2 regions of the Blastococcus sp. SYSU DS0753 genome follow, and region 2 is predicted to be linked to the other one. Evidence: predicted binding sites of a transcription regulator. Region 2 holds the regulator's gene; the other holds the start of a gene.
The links. The regulator LexA, encoded in region 2, represses DNA repair genes until DNA is damaged. The targets are predictions, from matches to a motif close to TCGAACANNTGTTCGA.
Positions count from the first base shown of each region.

Region 1: the regulator LexA is predicted to act here: its motif matches at 2,157-2,172, upstream of ACI799_RS09685 (DUF222 domain-containing protein).

Region 1 is NZ_JBJHAT010000009.1:57,486-67,126, forward strand. Features, by position in the region: gene ACI799_RS09685 (DUF222 domain-containing protein) at 1-2,153, opposite strand, end outside; gene ACI799_RS09690 (crotonase/enoyl-CoA hydratase family protein) at 2,279-3,046, opposite strand; gene ACI799_RS09695 (class I adenylate-forming enzyme family protein) at 3,043-4,584, opposite strand; gene ACI799_RS09700 (TetR/AcrR family transcriptional regulator) at 4,661-5,257, shown strand; gene ACI799_RS09705 (LolA family protein) at 5,327-6,436, shown strand; gene ACI799_RS09710 (ATP-binding cassette domain-containing protein) at 6,433-7,353, shown strand; gene ACI799_RS09715 (ABC transporter permease) at 7,359-8,159, shown strand; gene ACI799_RS09720 (lipase family alpha/beta hydrolase) at 8,156-8,962, opposite strand; gene ACI799_RS09725 (CDP-alcohol phosphatidyltransferase family protein) at 9,028-9,641, shown strand, end outside.
Region 2 is NZ_JBJHAT010000002.1:255,135-264,775, forward strand. Features, by position in the region: gene ACI799_RS03180 (IclR family transcriptional regulator) at 1-229, opposite strand, end outside; gene ACI799_RS03185 (vitamin B12-dependent ribonucleotide reductase) at 482-3,364, opposite strand; gene nrdR (transcriptional regulator NrdR) at 3,509-4,030, opposite strand; gene ACI799_RS03195 (hypothetical protein) at 4,547-5,299, opposite strand; gene ACI799_RS03200 (LysM peptidoglycan-binding domain-containing protein) at 5,425-5,721, opposite strand; gene lexA (transcriptional repressor LexA) at 6,143-6,910, shown strand; gene ACI799_RS03210 (hypothetical protein) at 6,914-7,945, opposite strand; gene ACI799_RS03215 (phosphatase PAP2 family protein) at 7,917-8,639, opposite strand; gene hflX (GTPase HflX) at 8,698-9,641, opposite strand, start outside.

The sequences.
Region 1 (9,641 bases), on a different contig from region 2:
GGTGCCTGGTGCTTGCCGCGGTGGTCGGTGGTGCAGTAGCCGGCGAGGTTGCCGGCGCTGGTGGGACCGTCCGGATACGGGCGGTGGTGGTCGAGCTCGCCGCCGCGGGGCACCCGTCGACGGCAGCCGGGGAACCGGCAGCGACGATCCCGCGCCCGCACCCACCGATCCAGCTCGCCCGAAGGGCGGTAGCCGGTGCTGGGCCCCGGGGCGCCGAGGCCGGGCCGGTCGGAGAGGTCGTGGGTGCAGCGACCGGTGCTCCGACGGCAGCTCGGACGGTCGCAGCTGCCCGCGCGGCGCAGACCGGGCAGGTCGGTCAGGGCCAGCAGCGTGCCGGACAACGCGTCGGTCAGGGCGATCCTCGGCCGCTCGGCCAGCCCACCGCCACCGGTGCTCCCCAGCAGGTCGGCGAGCCACGCCCGTTGCCCGTCGGAGGCCGACCGCAGCGCCGCCAGGGCGTCCTCCGCTGCGGTGAGCCGCCCTCCGGGGCCGGCCCGCCAGGTGGCCTCGTCGTCGGCGTCGGCCGTGACTGCCGTGCGGACCAGTCGACCGGCGCGGGAGAGCTCCTGCTCCGCGCGGAGCACGGCGAGGCCGGCGGTCTCGACCGCCTCGTCGGCCAGCGTCCACCAGCCGGTTTCGGGCGAGGTGGCCGCCGGCCCGGGAGGTACCGCCCTGGCCGTGGTCGCTGCTGCCGGTGAGGAATTGCCGGCATCCGGTGGGGTGTCCTCCGGTTCCGGCGCCGGAGGATCACCGCGCCGCCGGTCCGGCCCTCGCGACGTCGGTGAGGCTGCGGTGCACCCGCGGCGCTCCTGGGCCACGGCGGCGTCGGTACCGGTGTCGGCGCGGGGCGCGTCCTCGATCTCGGCGCCCTCGATCGCGTCGCCCGGGAGTGCGTCGTAGGTGGTGTCGGCGCGGGGCGCGTCCTCGATCTCGGCGCCCTCGATCGCGTCGCCCGGGAGTGCGTCGTAGGTGGCGACGTCCGGGGGAGGGGCGAGGTCGCCGTTGCCGTCGGGGTCGGGATCGACCAGCTCACCGCTGAGCAGCCGGCGCTCCGTCTCGGCCAGCCACCACTCCAGCTCGGCCTGCTCCTGCGCCTGCCACGACATCGAGCCGGACGGCTGCCCCGGGGCCGGCTCCGCGGAGTCGGATCCCAGCGGCCGGCCGGTGAGCGCTGTCAGGAAGTGGCGGATCATCTCGGCCGGCACGACCTGCCCGTCGATCTCCCCGGAACCGTCTCCGCCGGCGAGGGTGGCCAGCGAGGCGACGACGGTGAGCAGCACCTGCACCGGCGGCAGATCGGTCTCGCCCGGGCGCAGCACCAGGTCGAGCAGGCAGTCGACCATCTTCTGGCCCCGCGTGCGCTGATCGTCGTCGCCGTCGTCGAGCGCCTCCGCGCAGGCGGTCAGTGCCCGGTACAGCGCCTGGGCCTCCGGCATGGTGGCGTACACGCTCACGGTCGCCATGCCGTCGACGGCATCCGGGCGGATGTGGACCCCGCGCCGCTTCAGCGCCTCCTGCAGCGTGCGGGCCGCGGCGCGGGCGTCCCGCTGGGCCACCTCGCGGCGCGCCTTGTCGTTCAGCTGCGCAGGCGTCACCACCCGGCCCGCAGCCCAGCGCAGCAGCTCCGCCTCGACCTCGGCACGCACCCGGTCGTCGGCGATGGGAGCGACCTTCTCGAGCATGGTCCAGAGGTGCCCGGGGTGCAGGGCCCCCGCCTCCAGGGCGGCCAGCGTGCCGGGCAGCCGCTCCACGAGCGTCAGCGAGCGGACCAGCAACGCTTCCGCGGCCCGGGCGGAGAGTGAGAGGGCGATCATGAGCTCCTGCGTCGCCCACTCGCTCACCCCGCGCAGCACCTCGGGACGCGCGGCCCACCGCTCCGGGCTCATCGCGCCCGGCTCACCCTGGGCACGGTCGCCGTCGGCGGGCCGGTCCGCGGCGAACCTGGCGACCGCGCGGGCGCGCAGCGCGGTCTGCCGGGCGATCTCGCGGTCCGCGGCCTGCACCTCGCCGAGCGGGCCGGCGGCCAGCCTCACCGGCGGGGCGAACTCGGGCCACTCGGTGGACGCCTCGCGGGCTCGCCGGCGCCGTCCGGCGGCCACCGCCCGGGCGCGGGCGGTGGCGTACCAGTCGCTCACCGCCCCGACGTCCGCCATGCATCGAACATACGTTCGATCGCCCCGGAAGGCAAGACGGATTTGTGCGAAGGTGCTGCTCAGCGCGGTGCGGCCCCGGGCGCGGAGTCGTGTCGTCCCGCGCCGCGGTGGCCACCCGGACCGGGTCAGACGCCGCTGCCGTGCCTGCCCTCCCCGGCGGCGAAGCGTGCGGCCCCCGGCAGCGCGTCGACGGCGAGGGAGGCCATGCCGTGGCGGAACTCGTTGGCCATGGCCGCCTCCTCGTCGAGGCCGTCCTGCTCCAGCAGGGAGGCCCGGTCCTCCCGCAGGCAGGTCTGGGGGAAGGCGGCGATCCGGGCGGCCAGCGCCCGGGCCTCGGTCAGCGCCTGCCCGGCGGGCACGACCCGGTTGACCAATCCGATCTGCAGCGCCTCGGCGGCGTCCACCCCTCGCCCGGTGAGCACCAGGTCCATGGCCCGGGAGGTGCCGATCAGTCGCGGCAGCCGCACGGTGCCGCCGTCGACCAGTGGCACGCCCCAGCGGCGGCAGTAGACCCCGAGAATCGCCGTCTCGTCGGCGACCCGCAGGTCGCACCACAGCGCGAGCTCCAGGCCGCCGGCGACCGCGTGCCCGGCGATCGCGGCGATGACGGGCTTGCGCAGCCGCATCCGTGTGGGGCCCATGGGCCCGTCCCCGTCGGTCTCGGTGCGGTTGCCGCGGTCGGTCCCGATGGCCCGCAGGTCCGCGCCGGCGCAGAAGGTGCCGCCCTCGCCGTGCAGCACCGCCACGGCGGCCTCGTCGTCGGCGTCGAAGGCCCGGAACGCGTCGGCGAGCGCGGCGGCGGTGGGCCCGTCGACGGCGTTGCGTGCCGCCGGGCGGGACAGTCGCACCGTCGTCACCGGACCGTTCCGCTCGACGGTCACCGTCTCGCTCACGACGAGCGCCCCGCGGCGTCGGCCCACAGCGGCTCGCGCAGGGCCCGGCGGAGGATCTTCCCGACGGGGGAGAGGGGGAGCTGGTCGACGACGTGCACGGTCTTGGGGACCTTGTAACCGGCGAGCGCGCCGCGCACCGCGTCCCGCAGCTCGTCGGGGGTGGCGCTCGACCCGGGGCGGAGCGTGACGAAGGCGGTCACCGCCTCCACCCACGTCGGGTCGGGTGCGGCGACGACGGCCGCACCGGACACCGCCGGGTGGGCCATGAGCACCTCCTCGACCTCCCGCGGGTACACGTTGTAGCCGCCGGTGATGATCATGTCGCTGGTCCGGTCGACAAGCGTGAGGTAGCCGCGGTCGTCCAGCCGGGCCAGGTCGCGGGTGGCGATCCAGCCGTCCCCGCTGATCGTCTCGGCGGTGAGGGTGGGCGCGTCGTGGTAGCCGGCCATGCCGAAGGGGGCACGCACCTGGAGCTCGCCGATCTCGCCGGCCGGCAGGGCGCCGCCGTCGCTGCCGACGACCCGGACCTCGGCGTCGACCGAGGGGTGGCCGCACGAGCCGGCCAGGGACGGGTCGGTGTGGTCGAGGGCGTCGAGCACGGTGATCGCCAGGGGTGCCTCCGTCTGCCCGTAGTACTGCACCAGGCGTGGACCCCACACGTCGAGGGCCTGCGCCAGCACCGGGCCGGGCATGGGGCTGGCGCCGTACACCGCCGTGCGAAGGCTGGAGACGTCGGCGCGCTCGGCGGCGCCGGAGGACAGCAGCATGCCGAGCATGGTGGGTACCAGGTTGATCTCGGTGGCCCGGTAGCGGGCGAGTGAGTCCAGGTAGCTGGCGGGGTCGAAGCCCGGCAGGACGGCGGCCGCGCCGCCGCGGATCCAGTAGGGGAGCACGAACGTGCCGCTGGCGTGGATCAGCGACGCCGCGTGCAGCATGACCGAGTCCCGGCCGGGGGAGACCAGGTTCGCCAGGATGTTGGCGCAGATCGCGGCGTAGCTGGCCTGGGTGTGCACCACCGCCTTGAGCGCGCCGGTCGTGCCCGAGGTGTAGAGGATCAGCACCGGGTCGGTGGGCTCGGCGGGCAACCGCGGGTCGGCGGCGCTCGCGTCGGCCATCTCGTCGAGCAGGTCGAGTGCCTCGACGTCGGAGGTCTGGCCCAGGCTGACCAGCCGGAGGCCGTCCACCCGCCCGGCGAGCTCCGCCGCCCGGTCGGCGAGCGCCGCACCGTGGATGAGCATCCGGACGCCGGTGGCGGCGAGCATCCGCGCCTGCTCGTCGGCCGCCAGCCGGGCGTTGAGCGGCACGCGCGCGGCGCCGGCCTTGAGGCAGGCGAAGTCGATCGGCACCGACCACAGCCCGTTCTCGACCAGGAGGCCGACCCGGTCCCCACGGGCCACCCCCAGCCCGATCAGCACGTGCGCCATCCGGTTGGCGGTCTCGTCCACCTCCCGGAAGGTCAGCGACGCATCGCCGCTCATCACTGCCGTGCGGTCCGCGAACCGCCGGGCGCCCCTCCGCACCAGCTCCACCGTCAACACCGGTCACCACTCCCTCTCGAGTCGGACGGCAACTTACAGTCCGTTCGGACGGTTTGTCAGTACCTATCCTGACGCGGTGACGGAGCGACGTACCCAGGAGCAGCGCCGGGCGGACACCCGGGCGCGGCTGCTCTCCGCGACCATCGACTGCCTGGTCGAGCACGGCTACGCCGGGACGACGACGCAGCGGGTGCAGGAGCGGGCGGGGCTGTCCCGCGGGGCGCTGCTGCACCACTTCGCCACCAAGGAGGCGCTGCTGGTCGCCGCCGTCTCGCACGTCGCCGACGCGCAGATCCAGCAGGTGCGCGCCGATGCCGCGACCGGCCGGGTGGCCAGCGAGGTGGACCTCCTGCACCGGGTGATGTCCGGCCCGCTGTTCCTGGCCGGACTGGAGCTGTGGGCCGCCGCACGCACCGAGCCGGTGCTGCGCGCCGCGCTGCTCCCCGCCGAGCGGCGGGTGGGGGCGGCCGTCCGCGACCTGGTCGCCGAGCTGTTCCCCGGCTCCTCCCGGGACCGGACCGAGATCGACGGCCTGCTCGCCCTCTACCGCGGGCTGGCTCTCACCAGCGTCCTGCGCGAGGACGGCGACCGCGACCGGCGCGTGCTGCAGCTGTGGGTCGGCCGGGTGCTCGGCGCCGCGCCCGTGGTGTCCGTGGACCGAGCCGCCCGATAGCCCTCCCGGTGAGTTCCCGGTGAGGATCGCCGCGGGACCCACCGGGCCGGCCGGGGCTACGGTGACCGCATGGCGTCCGGACCGCGGGCGGCGGCTCCGCGCTGGGCCGTCGTGGGGGCGGTCGTCGCGGTCCTCGTCGCGCTCCCGGCGCTGGTGGGCGCGCTCCCGGTCGAAGACTCGGCGGTGCCCGCGGCCGAGCTGCGTGCGGCGGTCCTGGCCTCGCGGGACGTGCAGTACTCCGGGTACGCCGAATCGGCCGGCGGGCTGGCCCTGCCGGTGACCGACCAGCTGGACTCCCTCGCGGACCTGTTCAGCGACCGCACGGAGATGCGCGTGTGGTGGCGGGGCCCCGACGACCATCGGGTCGCCGTCATCACCACGGCCGGTGAGACGGGCATCCACCGCGATGCCCGGGGCACCTGGACCTGGGAGTACGAGCGCGCCACCGCGACGTGGGCGGACGCCACGCCGTTCGCCCTCCCCGCCCCACCGGACCTGCTGCCCGCCACCCTGGGCCGCCGCTTGCTGTCCGAGGCCGCCGACGAGGAGCTGACCCGCATCGGGGCCCGGCGGATCGCCGGGCGTGATGCCCTCGGGCTGCGCTCGACCCCGGCGGACCCCGCCTCGTCGGTGCGGCAGGTCGACGTGTGGGTGGACCGGGCCAGCGGCCTGCCGGTGCAGGTGGTGGTCCTCGGCAAGACCTCCGAGGTGCCGGCGCTGGACACCCGCTTCCTGGACCTGGAGCTGGCGGTCCCGGATGCCGCGACCACGTCCTTCGCCCCGCCCCCGGACGCCCACCTGCGCACCGCCGACCAGGCCGAGATCGTGCTCGAGGCGGGGCGGCGGCTCCCGCCGGTGCGCTTCCTCCCCACGCTGGCCGGGCTGCCGCGCCGGACGCTCGACGGCGCTCCGCCCGGCATCGGGCTCTACGGGCGCGGTGTCACCCTGCTCGCCGTCGCCCCCGTGCCGCGGCTGGTGGCGGAAGCCTTGCGCCGCACGCTGGCGCAGAGCCCGGACGCCGTCACCGACGAGACGAGCACCCGCATCGCGGCCGGCCCCGTCGCACTCATGCTCGTGGACCCGCAGGACGCGGAACCGTACCTGCTCACCGGGACGGTCACCCTCGACGCACTGGTCGAGGCCGCCGCGGAGCTGCCGGTGCTGGGGCGGCAGCGGTGAGCACGGTCATCGCGACCCGCGGTCTGGCCAAGCAGTACGGGCGGGTGCGCGCCGTCGACGGCATCGACCTGGACGTGCGCGCCGGCGACGTCTACGGCTTCCTCGGCGCCAACGGCTCGGGGAAGACGACCACCGTGCGGATGCTGCTGGGCCTCGTCCTGCCGACCCGCGGGGAGATCGACCTGCTCGGCGGGCGGATGCCGCGCGCCGGCCGCCGCGTGCTGCCCCGGGTGGGAGCGCTGATCGAGTCGCCTGCCGCCTACGGCCACCTCTCCGGCAGGGAGAACCTCGCGCTGCTCGACGCCGCCGGCCCCGGTGGACCGCGCCGCGACCGGCGCCGGCGCGTCGCCGAGGTGCTCGACCAGGTCGGGCTGGGGGGCGTGGGACGCCGGCCGGTGAAGGCGTATTCGCTCGGCATGCGGCAGCGCCTCGGCCTGGCCGGCGCGCTGCTCCGCCGTCCCGAGCTCCTGGTGCTCGACGAGCCGACCAACGGGCTCGACCCGCAGGGCATCTCCGAGATCCGCGAGCTGCTGCTGGAGCTGCACCGCGGCGGGACGACGGTCTTCCTCTCCAGCCACCTGCTGGCCGAGGTCGAGCAGCTCTGCACCCGCGTGGGCGTGCTCGACCGCGGCCGCCTCGTGCTGCAGGACGACCTGGCCACCCTCACCGCCCCGACCGGCGCCACCGTCGTCCGCACGCCCGCGCCCGGGCAGGTGCGCGCGGTGCTCGACGGCCGCGTCACCGCCGTGGACGGCGAGCGGGTGGTGGTGCGCGGCGGCGACCCCGCCGAGGTCAACGCGCTGCTGGTGCGCGCCGGCGTACCGGTCACCGGCCTCGCGGCCGATCGCCCGACGCTCGAGGAGGTGGTGCTGGCGGCCGCGGCCACCAGCGCCGACCGGGTGGAGCGCGCACGGTGATCGCCGTGGAGCTGCGCAAGCTGTTCCGGCGGCCGCGCACCTGGGCGACGATCGCCGTGCTCAACGCGCTGCCGGTGCTCGTGGCCGTGCTGCTCGTGCTCACCGACCTGGCCCCGCGGCCGGGCGAGGGCCCGCCGTTCCTCTCTGCCGTCCTCACCAACGGCGCGCTGTACCCGCTCGCCGCGCTGGCGATCGTGCTGCCGCTGTTCCTGCCCATCGCGGTGGCGGTGGTCGCCGGCGACTCGATCGCCGGCGAGGCGCAGGCGGGCACGCTGCGCTACCTGCTGGCCCGGCCGGCGGGGCGGACCCGGCTGCTGGTGGCCAAGCTCGTGGCCGTCCTGGCCTTCGTGCTGGTCACCGTGGTCGTGGTCGCGGCCGTCGGGTACCTCGTGGGGACGACGCTGTTCGAGGCGCGGCCGGGTACGGGGACGTCGGTGTCGGGGACGTCGCTCAGCGCGGAGGAGCTGGGCATGCGCACCGTGCTGGCCGTCGGCTACGTCGGGGCGTCCATGCTCGGCGTCGCAGCGTTCGCGCTGTTCTTCTCGACCCTCACCGACTCACCGCTCGGCGCGACGATGGGCGCGCTCGCCGTGCTGGTCACGTCCTCGCTGCTGTTCACCCTCGACGCCGCCTCGCCGATCGCGCCCTACCTCCCGACGCGCTACTGGCTGGCGTTCGTCGACCTGTTCCGCGACCCGATCCTGTGGCGGGACATCACCCGCGGGCTCGCGCTGCAGGCGGTCTACGTCGGCGTGCTGCTCGCCGCCGCCTGGGCGAACTTCACCACCAAGGACGTCACCAGCTAACCGCTCAGGCGGGCGCAGTCGGCGGCGTCCAGCGCCACCGGCTCCCCGGCGGTGAGCTGCTCGAGCACGATCGACTGCACCAGCGGGTCGCCGGGCAGCTGCCCGTGCCCGACCCGGCTCTCCGCGCACACCGACTGCACGGTCAGGTTGAGCGCACCGTCGAGCCGGGCCGAGTCCGGCGGGGTGACCGTGCGGTCGAGCGTGGTCCAGACCGACACCCAGCCCACGTCACCCGGCGTCTCGTCGCCCGCGTTGAGCCGGGCGAGGACCGGGCTGTCGGTGGCCAGCTGCCGGCACCCCTCCGGGCAGGAAGACGGCGCCACCTGCCCGGCCAGGTCCGCGAGCCCCGTGCCGTGGTGCGGCGAGCCGAGCGTCACGACGCGGCGGGTCACCTCCGCGCCGCCGTCGGCGACCCACAGCCGGGCGATCACCCCGCCGGCCGAGTACCCGACGACGTCCACGCTCTCCTCGCCGGTGCGATCCAGGGCCGCGCGGGCGGCCTCGTCGAGCGCCGCGGCAGCCTCGCCCAGGTCGCCCGTGCCGTTCCCGGGCAGCGGCACCACGGTGGCGTCGCGGCCGGCCTGCTCCAGCCGGTCGGCCAGCGCCACCAGAGACGCCGTCCCTCCGCCGTACCCGGGCACCAGCAGCACCGGCCCCGGCCGCGCCTGCGGACCCGGGCCCGGGCCCTCGACGTCGGTGGTCCGGGTGGCCAGCAGCACGCCGAGGCCCACGACCGCGGCGGTGACGAGGACGAGCACCGCGACGACCAGACGGCGGCGGGCGGGGGAGAGACCGGCGAGCACTCACCTACTGTCCCTGGCGGAGGGGCCGGCGTCACCGGAGGGCGCCGGTCGCGGGAGGGGGCGCCGTGCTGAGCCGTGACGAGTACCTCGAGGCCTGGTCGCGCTGGCACGGCGGCGCCGACACGCAGGCACCGATCGTGCGGGGTTGGCTGACCCTCGCGCACGCGCTCGCCCGCCCGCTCGCGGCGCTGCCCCCGTCGCTCGCCACGGCCGCCGGCGTGGTCGTCGCGGTCGCGGCCGTGCCCCCGGCGGCCGCGGGCGGCGCCTGGCTCCTCCTGGCCGGCGTGCTGGTGGGGCTCTCCGGCCTGCTGGACAGCCTCGACGGGGCGTTGGCGATCGGTACCGGGCGCGCCTCCCAGCGCGGCTTCGTCCTGGACTCCGTGGTCGACCGGCTCACCGAGGCCGCCTACGCGGCGGCGCTGTGGGTCGCCGGGGCGCCCGGCTGGCTGGCGGTCGCCTTCGGGGCGCTGTGCTGGCTGCCCGACTACCTGCGCGCCCGCGCCGGGCAGGCCGGTGTGGACCGGACCGGCCCGATCTCGCTGTGGGAGCGGCCCACCCGGGTGGCCATGGCGGGACTGACGCTCGGCGGTGCCGGGGTGGTCAGCGGGCTGGAGGTCGCGGGGGTCGACGGCGCCACCCTGGCCGTCACCGCCGGCGCCGCCGCGGGCCTCCTCCTCGG
Region 2 (9,641 bases):
CCGCGTCGCGCTCGACGAGCTGGTGGTCCTCGAGCGTCCGGAGCAGGCGGTAGGTGATGGACCGGTGCAGACCGAGCGCCTGCCCGATGTCGGCGATCGGCTGGGGACTGCCGGTGGCAGCCAGGTGCTCGAGGATGCGGATGCCGCGGTCGAGCGTCTGTGACTGCGGCGCGCTCGCGCCCTCGCCGTCCGACATCGTCGTCCTTCCGAGCGTGATCGGTACCGCCACCAGCCTACGGTCGCCCGCCGCGGCCACCCGCACCCCGGCTGAGTCGCCGCTCCGTCATCACGGCCGCCGACCGTCCGCCGGTGGCGTCGTTCCGGCCGTGGACATGCCACCGGCCCGGCTCTGCCGAGCAGAGCCGGGCCGGTGGGCGAGCCGTGCTGGCCGAGGAGGTCTCCCGCCGACCGGGATCGGGCGCTCCTGCCCTCAGGCGGGAGAAGGCGTCCGATTCAGCGGAAGTCCTCCTGGCCGTTCATCTCAGCTGCAGCCGCTGGTGGAGCCGCAGCCCTCGCAGACGTAGCAGCTGCCGGCCGGGCGCATCTTCGTGCCGCAGGTCATGCACAGCGGCGCGTCGGTGGCGGTGCCGGTGACCAGCTCGAGGAGCTCGGCCGAGGAGTGCGCCTCCTTGACCGACTTCGGACCCTCCGGGGTGACCTTCTCCTTGGCCGGAGCGCTCTCGATCGGCGCGGAGCCGCGCAGCTGCTCCAGGTCGACCTCCTCCTCCTCGACGACCGCGGCGGTCGAGGCAGAGGTGTCGTACCCGGCCACCTGGGCCGCGCGCTCCTCGGCCGTGAAGATGCCGAGCCCGGCCCGCTTCTCGACCGGCAGGTGGTCCAGCGCCAGGCGACGGAAGATGTAGTCCATCACCGACTGGGCGATCCGGATGTCCGGGTCGTCGGTCATGCCGGCCGGCTCGAAGCGCATGTTGGTGAACTTCTGGATGTAGGTCTCCAGCGGAACACCGTGCTGCAGCGCGATGGACAGCGAGATGGAGAAGGCGTCCATCACGCCGGCGAGGGTCGACCCCTGCTTGCCGAGCTTCAGGAAGACCTCACCGAGGCTGCCGTCCTCGTACATCCCGGCGGTCATGTAGCCCTCGGCCCCGGCGACGCTGAACGAGGTGGTGACGCTCGTCCGCTTCTTCGGCAGCCGCTTGCGCACCGGGTGCGCCAGCGCGGCCGGCGCCGTCGCCTCGGCCTTCACCTCGTCCTTGGTGCCGTCGTTCTTGCCCTTGCCGCCGGACAGCGGCTGGCCGACCTTGCAGTTGTCGCGGTAGATCGCCAGCGCCTTGAGACCCATCTTCCAGCCCTGGAAGTAGATCGTCTCGACGTCCTCGACGGTCGCCGTCTCCGGCATGTTGACCGTCTTGCTGATCGCGCCGGAGATGAAGGGCTGGACCGCGGCCATCATGCGGACGTGGCCCATCGGGGAGATGGCCCGCTCACCCATGGCGCAGTCGAACACCTCGTAGTGCTCCGGGCGCAGGCTCGGGGCATCGACGACGTGGCCGTGCTCGGCGATGTACTCGACGATCGCCTCGATCTGCTCCTCCTGGTAGCCCAGGCTCCGCAGCGCCCGCGGCACCGTCTGGTTGACGATCTGCATGGAGCCGCCGCCGACCAGCTTCTTGAACTTGACCAGCGAGAAGTCCGGCTCGATGCCGGTCGTGTCGCAGTCCATCATGAAACCGATCGTGCCGGTGGGGGCCAGCACCGAGGCCTGGGCGTTGCGCCAGCCGTTCTCGGCGCCGATCTCCAGGCACTCCTGCCACTGCTGGGTGGCGACCTTCAGCACGTCGGCGTCGTCGGCGCCCACCGGGCGGATCGCGTCGTTGGCCGCGGCGTGCTTGCGCATGACCCGGGCGTGCGCGTCGGCGTTGCGGGCGAAGCCCTCGTAGGCCCCCACGATGCCGGCGAGCTCGGCCGAGCGCCGGTAGGCGGTGCCGGTCATCAGCGAGGTGATCGCCGCGGCCAGCGTCTGGCCACCGCGCGAGTCGTAGGCGTGGCCGGTCGCCATGAGCAGGGCGCCCAGGTTGGCGTAGCCGATGCCCAGCTGCCGGTAGGCGCGGGTCGTCTCGCCGATCGGCTCGGTCGGGAAGTCGGCGAAGCAGATCGAGATGTCCATCGCGGTGATGACCAACTCGACGGCCTTCACGAAGTTCTTGGCGTCGAACGTGCCGTCGTCCTTGAGGAACTTCATGAGGTTCAGCGACGCCAGGTTGCACGAGCTGTTGTCCAGGCTCATGTACTCCGAGCACGGGTTGGACGCGTTGATGCGGCCGGTCTCGGGGTTGGTGTGCCAGTCGTTGATCGTGTCGTCGTACTGGATGCCCGGGTCGGCGCACTCCCAGGCGGCCTGGGTGACCTTGCGGAACAGCGACTTGGCGTCGACGGTCTCGATGACCGAGCCGTCGAGGCGGGCCCGCAGGCCGAACTCGTCGCCCTCCTCCACCGCGCGCATGAACTCGTCGGAGACGCGGACCGAGTTGTTGGCGTTCTGGTACTGGACGCTGGTGATGTCCTTGCCACCGAGGTCCATGTCGTACCCGGCGTCGCGCAGCGCGCGGATCTTGTCCTCCTCGCGCGCCTTGGTCTCGATGAACTCCTCGATGTCGGGGTGGTCGATGTCGAGGACGACCATCTTCGCCGCGCGGCGGGTGGCGCCACCGGACTTGATGGTCCCGGCGGAGGCGTCGGCGCCGCGCATGAAGCTGACCGGGCCGGAGGCCGTGCCGCCGGAGGAGAGCAGCTCCTTGGAGGAGCGGATGCGGGAGAGGTTCAGGCCGGCACCGGAGCCGCCCTTGAAGATCAGGCCCTCCTCGCGGTACCAGTTCAGGATCGAGTCCATCTCGTCGTCGACGGCGAGGATGAAGCAGGCGCTGACCTGCTGCGGCGCGTTCGTGCCGACGTTGAACCAGACCGGCGAGTTGAAGCTGAAGTACTGGTGCAGCAGCATCCAGGTCAGCTCGTGCTCGAAGACCTCGGCGTCGCCCTCGGTGGCGAAGTAGCCGTGCTCGCGGCCGGCCTCGGTGTAGGTGAGCACCACGCGGTCGATGAGCTGGCGCAGGCTGGTCTCGCGCTGCGGGGTGCCGACGGCGCCGCGGAAGTACTTCGTGGTGACGATGTTGGTGGCGTTGATGCTCCACTCGGCCGGGAACTCGACACCGCGCTGCTCGAAGTTGATCGAGCCGTCCCGCCAGTTGGTCATGACGACGTCACGACGCTCCCAGGTCACCTCGTCGTACGGGTGCACACCAGCGGTGGTGAAGACGCGCTTGATCTTGAGGCCCTTGGCCCGGCTGGGAGTCTTGGCGCTGCGGCGGGGGCGGGCGCCGGCCACGCGGTCGTCGGTCTCGGTCATGGTGTGGAGCTCTCCCTGGTCGTGTGTCGCGTGGTGCTTCGCGGGGCTGCGCGGTGGTGCTGCGCGGTGGTGGATCGGGGGCTGGGGAAGAGCCGCGATCGGTAACTGCTCGAACTGCTGTCTATCGGGTGGCACCGACAGTTCTCAGGTGCCGGCGCCGGTGCCGGACGGAACGGGTCGCCGGGGCTCGGGCGGGCCCGTCTCCCCCGGCGGCGCGGCGGGCTGCCGGGCCTTCAGCTCGGCGATCTCCCGCTCGAAGTCGGCCACCGAGGTGAAGGAGCGGTAGACGCTGGCGAACCGGAGGTAGGCCACCTCGTCCAGCTCGCGCAGCGGGCCGAGGATGGCCAGGCCGACCTCGTGGCTCGGCACCTCCGCCGCGCCACTGGCGCGGATGGCGTCCTCCACCTGCTGGGCGAGGAGCTTGAGCTGGCCCTCGTCGACCGGCCGGCCCTGGCAGGCCCGCCGGACGCCGGCAACCACCTTGCTGCGGTTGAACGGCTCGCTGACGCCGTTGCGCTTGACGACGGCGAGCACCGCCTCCTCGACGGTGGTGAACCGCCGCCCGCACGCAGGACAGGAGCGACGACGCCGGGTGGTGGCGCCCTCGTCGGCCTCCCGCGAGTCGATGACCCGACTGTCGGCGTTGTGGCAGAACGGGCAACGCACGGTGGTTCACCTCCCTTCGCGCCGCGCCCGCCACCGGCCGGCTGTGCACTCCCCTGGGGACATCCGGTGGATGCGCCGGGGACAACCTGAGGACCAGCCTGTGGACGGGCTTACAGCTCTGTAACTACTAGATGTAGGGGAACCCTAGGACGGGCCACACAAGATGTGCAAGTGATCGTTCCGTCGGCGTGTTCCGCCCCGACACTGCGGTGCGCAGGCGGAACAGCGGTCCCCAGCTGTCACAGGACACGCCGCGACGACGCGCCGAACTCCGTGCCCGACGCTCCCCGGAGAGGGTGCCGAGCGCGGCGACACACCGCAGGAACGACCCGGGGACGCTCGCCCCGGCAAGGCTGTGCGCTCATGCGCGGTTCCGACCCGCAGAACCACGCGCCGGCCGCACACCGATCGGCGAACTGGGCGGTCCGCACCCGGCCACGGGCGACCCGGCGGGCACGCGACGGCGGCGCCGAGCACCCCCACGGGGTCGACGCGGCGAGGGCCGCCGAACGACGATCAGACGCTGACCGCGCCGCCCACCCGGGGCCGCCGCGAGTGCGGGATCTGGTCACTCAACCGCATCGGGCGGGTCAGGAGATCCTGGTCGACGTCGGCCGGCGGGGTCCAGCCGCTCGCCGTGGAGCGGGTCTCGACCGTGCTCGCGGAGCGGGCCGCGGGCACCGACCAGCCACCGCCCCGCGGTCGGTCCTCACGGGTCGGGGACTGCGCGTCCGGCGCGCTCTCGACGACGGCCGGGAAGAGGTCGGTGTCGGCGGCGCGGTGCCGGCCCACGACCGGGCCGGACTCGGTGGCCGGAGCGCGGTGCCGACCCGGAGGAGGCACCGGCACCGAGGACGCCGGCGCGGCCTGCACGGGGTCGCTCTCCGGCGCGCGCCGGCGACCGCCCGGCCGCTGGGCACCGGTCCGCGGCTCACAGCGGTCGCGCAGCAGCGGCAGGCTGGCGGTCGCCTCGACATCGGTCGACGGACCGTCCCGGAGCGGTGCCGCGGACGGGGAGGCGGGCATCGCCTGCGTCACCGGGGACACCTCGACGACCGGCGACTCCGGGAGCCGCACATCCCCCAGGTCGATCCAGAGCGCCTGCTCTTCGCCTCCGGTGACGACCCGCACCCACATCTGGCACGCGCCGGAGTCGTCGTGTCGCCACCCCAACAGCTCCCCCGCACACCAGGCACCCGCCTGGTGGACCTCGACGGCCTGGGGACGAGTGGTGAACACGGCGGCGCGGTTCTCCATGACGCTGGACACGGACGTACCGTAGGTGGCCGACCAGCACGCACGGTGAACATGCCTGTACTGAGGGTTGACGAAGTCGCCGAGCCGCGTTGTGAACACCTTGCCCTGGCGCGCAGGCACCGAGCCCTGCGGGGCCGTCAGGGCAGGACGAGGACCTGACCAGGCGAGATGGCCGCGGAGCCGAGCCCGTTCAGCCGCTGGATGTCGACGACGACGTCGCGGACATCGCGCCCGTCGGCGACCGTGCCGGCGATGGACCAGAGCGTGTCACCCGGCTCGACGATCACATTGGTCGTCCCCATGAGCTCCAATCCGCCACCCGCATCCCCGAGGACGGCGCTGCCGAGGACGATCACGCCCGCGGCGAGGAGGAGGGTGAGGACCACGAGCACGCGACGGCCGCGCGACGTCAACCGGAGCGGCGGCTGCTCCACCCGCCCCCGACACCCCCGGCCGGGCGACCGCCCCACCGTCGCCCGCGGGCCGCTCGTCCTGCCGCGAGCCGGCGCGGGCTGGAGTTCGGACATCTCCGCGTAGGAGCGAGGTGGCGGGAGCACCCGGAGATGCCGGGCGGGTGGCGGACCGGCGCGCCGCTCCCCCGGGTCGACCGGCACCTGGCCGCGGACCCGCAGTGCCGTGCTGCTCGTCATGTGTTCAGCCCTCCTGGCCGGCACCCGCCGGACCCGAACGTGTGTTCGATTCGAACGCCTGTCCGATGTCTACCGGATGGGACCGACACTTGGGGAGCGACACGGGAAAGTTTCGAACACCTGTTTGAAGTGGCCGCCGATCGGCGCTACCGTTCCTCCGACGACGAGGGTCGAGAGCTGCGCGGGCAGCCGGCGAGGAGGAGACGTGGCGGACTCGAGCAGGACGTCCGGCAACCGGGGCGGCACCGCGGGCGTGGCCCCGGGGACGGCGGACGGTTCGGCGTCGGTACGGGCCTTTCCCGACCGCGCGGCCGATGGGGACGGGCTCACCCAGCGGCAGCGGCGGGTGCTCGAGGTGATCCGCGACTCCATCGACCGGCGCGGCTACCCCCCGTCGGTGCGTGAGATCGGCGAGGCCGTCGGGCTGTCCTCGGCGTCCTCGGTCGCGCACCAGCTCTCGGTGCTGCAGAAGAAGGGCTGGCTGCGGCGCGACCCCAACCGGCCGCGCGCCCTGGACGTGCGACTGCCCGGGGATGCCGGCCGGGCCACCGCCGCACCGGTCGAACCCCCCGTGGTCGGCGACGGCGCGCAGGCCGCCGCGCCCGCCTATGTCCCGCTCGTGGGCCGGATCGCCGCCGGTGGCCCGGTGCTCGCCGAGCAGGCGGTGGAGGACGTCTTCCCGCTGCCGCGCGAGCTGGTCGGCGAGGGAACCGTCTTCATGCTCAAGGTGGCCGGCGACTCGATGGTCGAGGCCGCCATCTGCGACGGCGACTGGGTCGTCGTCCGCCAGCAGCCGACCGCCGAGAACGGGGAGATCGTGGCGGCGATGATCGACGGCGAGGCGACGGTGAAGACCTACAAGCGCCGGGACGGTCACGTGTGGCTACTGCCGCACAACCCGGCCTACGAACCGATTCCCGGAGACGAGGCGACGATCCTCGGGCGGGTGGTGTCGGTCCTGCGCCGGGTCTGAGGGTCAGGTCCGGCGGCGCAGTTTCCCGCCCACCCAGATCACGAGAGTGGCGACGACGGCGGCGATCAGCGCCGAGGCGATCGGCGAGCGGTCCGAGCGGGTGAGTTCCGCGAAGGACGGCAGCGGGTCCTCCGCGGGAGTCGGGCTCGCGGCGGGCAGGGGAACCACGGTGACGGCGCTGGGCAGGCCCTCGCTCGCGACCACGAGCGCCCGGTTGTCGGCGGAGAAGCTGACGGCCTCGCCCTGCGGCGACTCGGGGAGCGCCACCCGCACCGGTTCGCCGGCCAGCGCACCGGGCACGTCCGAACCGGACAGCGGCCACACGTAGGCGTCCGTGTAGGTGCGCAGCGCCAGTGCGCTCCCGTCGCCGGCAACGGCACCTCCGGTGATCAGCAACTGCCCCGCACGACCCACGGGGCCACCCGGGGTTCCGGTGAGGGTGACGTTGACCGTGCCCACCCGCTCCATTGGCACAGTGCCGCCGTCGACGAGCGCGGCGGCGGGCCGGTAGACCCCGCTGGAGCCGAGCACTTCCTTGGTCACGAGGTACGGCGTTCCGTCCGGGGCCAGGAGCAGCGCCTCGGCGTCGTGCGCGCCGTCGGGGTAGGTCAGCCGATGCAGCGCTGCCGCGCCGTCGGGCCGGAGGACATGCAGCGCGACGGTGGCACGGCTCGTGCCGTTGTCACCGGTGTCGGCGATCCAGACGCTCCCGTCCGAGCCGACGCCGAGGTCTTCGGGGTCGAAGGGGTCCGCGGCCCCGGCCTGCACGTCGACCACCGCACAGGCGGCATCGAGCCCGAGGACTTCGACCCGGTCACCGCCGTCGTTGAGGGCGAGCATCTGCTCTCCTACCACCACCAGGCCGGACAGCTCGGCGAGTCGGGGGTCCGTGATGGCGCACCGGACCTCCGGCGCCGGCTCCTCCGCCGACGCGGACGCGGGGACGAGCACGGCCAGGGCGCCGGTCAGGGCGCTCGCGACGACGAGCCGACGCCGCCGGGCGCGGCTAGGAACTCGCTTGGCCTGCTCGGGCACGTACCAAGCGTGACAGAACCATCGCGTCCAGTGCATGAACCACGCCCAGGAGGACGATCCCGACAGCGGCGCCCACGACCGCGTCGGTGACCCAGTGGAAGTCCAGCGACACCATCGCCGCGCCAGTGGCGACCGGCCCGACGACGCTCAGCCACCAGAAGGTCCGCTGTACCGCCGGCGGGAGCCCGTACTCGACCGCCTGCCAGCGGGCCACCCCCCACATGAGCACTGCGTTGGCGACGTGACCGGAGGGGAACGAGGCGCCGTCGGCGTGGAAGAAGTAGGAGCCCGGGAACGCCGGCGCCGTCCGCCCGATCCCGTGCTTGATCGCGTACACCCCGGCGGTCAGCACCCCGAGCGCCAGCAGCACGCGGAGGGCCGGCATCCAGGTGCCGCGCCGCCACAGCAGGTAGCCGACCAGGCCGGCGAGGACGACGAGGATGGTCACGCGCCCGCCGAGCTGCGTGACCACCCACACCGCCGGGTAGCCCGGCGTGTCCCGCAGGCCCCAGTCGCTGACGATCTCCGACACCCGGAGGTCCATCCGCTCCGACGGCCCGTGGCGGAGCAGGTCGGCGGTGATGAGGACGCCGACCAGCAGCGCCACGGCGACCAGCCACCACGGCGGCCGGCCGGGCGGGACCACGGGGGCGGCGCGCGGTGACTCGGCCACTCGCACCGCGCCCCTGGTCACGCCGCCACCGTACCGGCCCGTGACCGGATCGTGATCCGAGCCGATCGACCGCCCCAGCTCAGCCCACCGGGACCGCGAACTCCTCGAGCACCGCGGCGAGGGCGCCGTCCACCCGCGCGGTGAGCCGTGTGCCGCCGTCCTCGTGCCGCTCGCCGAGCACCTCGCCGTCCCGGTGCACCCGGGCCACGAGATCACCGCGCTCGTAGGGCACGAGCACGTCGACCTCGACGTCGGGGTGCGGCAGCCGCTCGGCCACCAGCTTGCGGAGGGCGTCGATGCCGACGCCGGTGCGGGCCGAGACCCAGACCGCGCCCGGCAGGGCCTGGCGGAGGGTGAGGATGTCCTCCTCGCTCATCGCGTCGACCTTGTTGACGACGATGACCTCCGGCACGGCCGCCGCGTCGATCTCGCTCAGCACGACGTGGACGGCGTCGATCTGGCCGAGCGGATCGGGGTCGGAGCCGTCGACCACGTGCAGCAGCAGGTCCGCCGCGGCGACCTCCTCCAGCGTGGAGCGGAACGCGTCCACCAGCTGGTGCGGCAGGTGGCGCACGAAGCCGACGGTGTCGGTGAGCGTGTACTCCCGGCCGTCCGGCGACTGCGCCCGGCGCACCGTCGGGTCGAGGGTGGCGAACAGCGCGTTCTCCACCAGCACGCCGGCGCCGGTGAGCTGGTTGAGCAGGCTGGACTTGCCCGCGTTGGTGTACCCGGCGATCGCCACGCTCGGCACGGCGTTGCGTCCCCGGCTCGCCCGCTGGGTGGCGCGGGCGGTCGCCATGCCGGCGATCTCCCGCCGCAGCTTGCTCACCCGGGCGCGGATGCGCCGGCGGTCGGTCTCGATCTTCGTCTCACCCGGTCCGCGGGTACCGATGCCGCCACCGCCGGCGACCCGGCCTCCGGCCTGCCGGGACATCGACTCACCCCAACCGCGCAGCCGCGGCAGCATGTACTGCATCTGGGCGAGCTCGACCTGGGCCTTGCCCTCCCGGCTCGTCGCGTGCT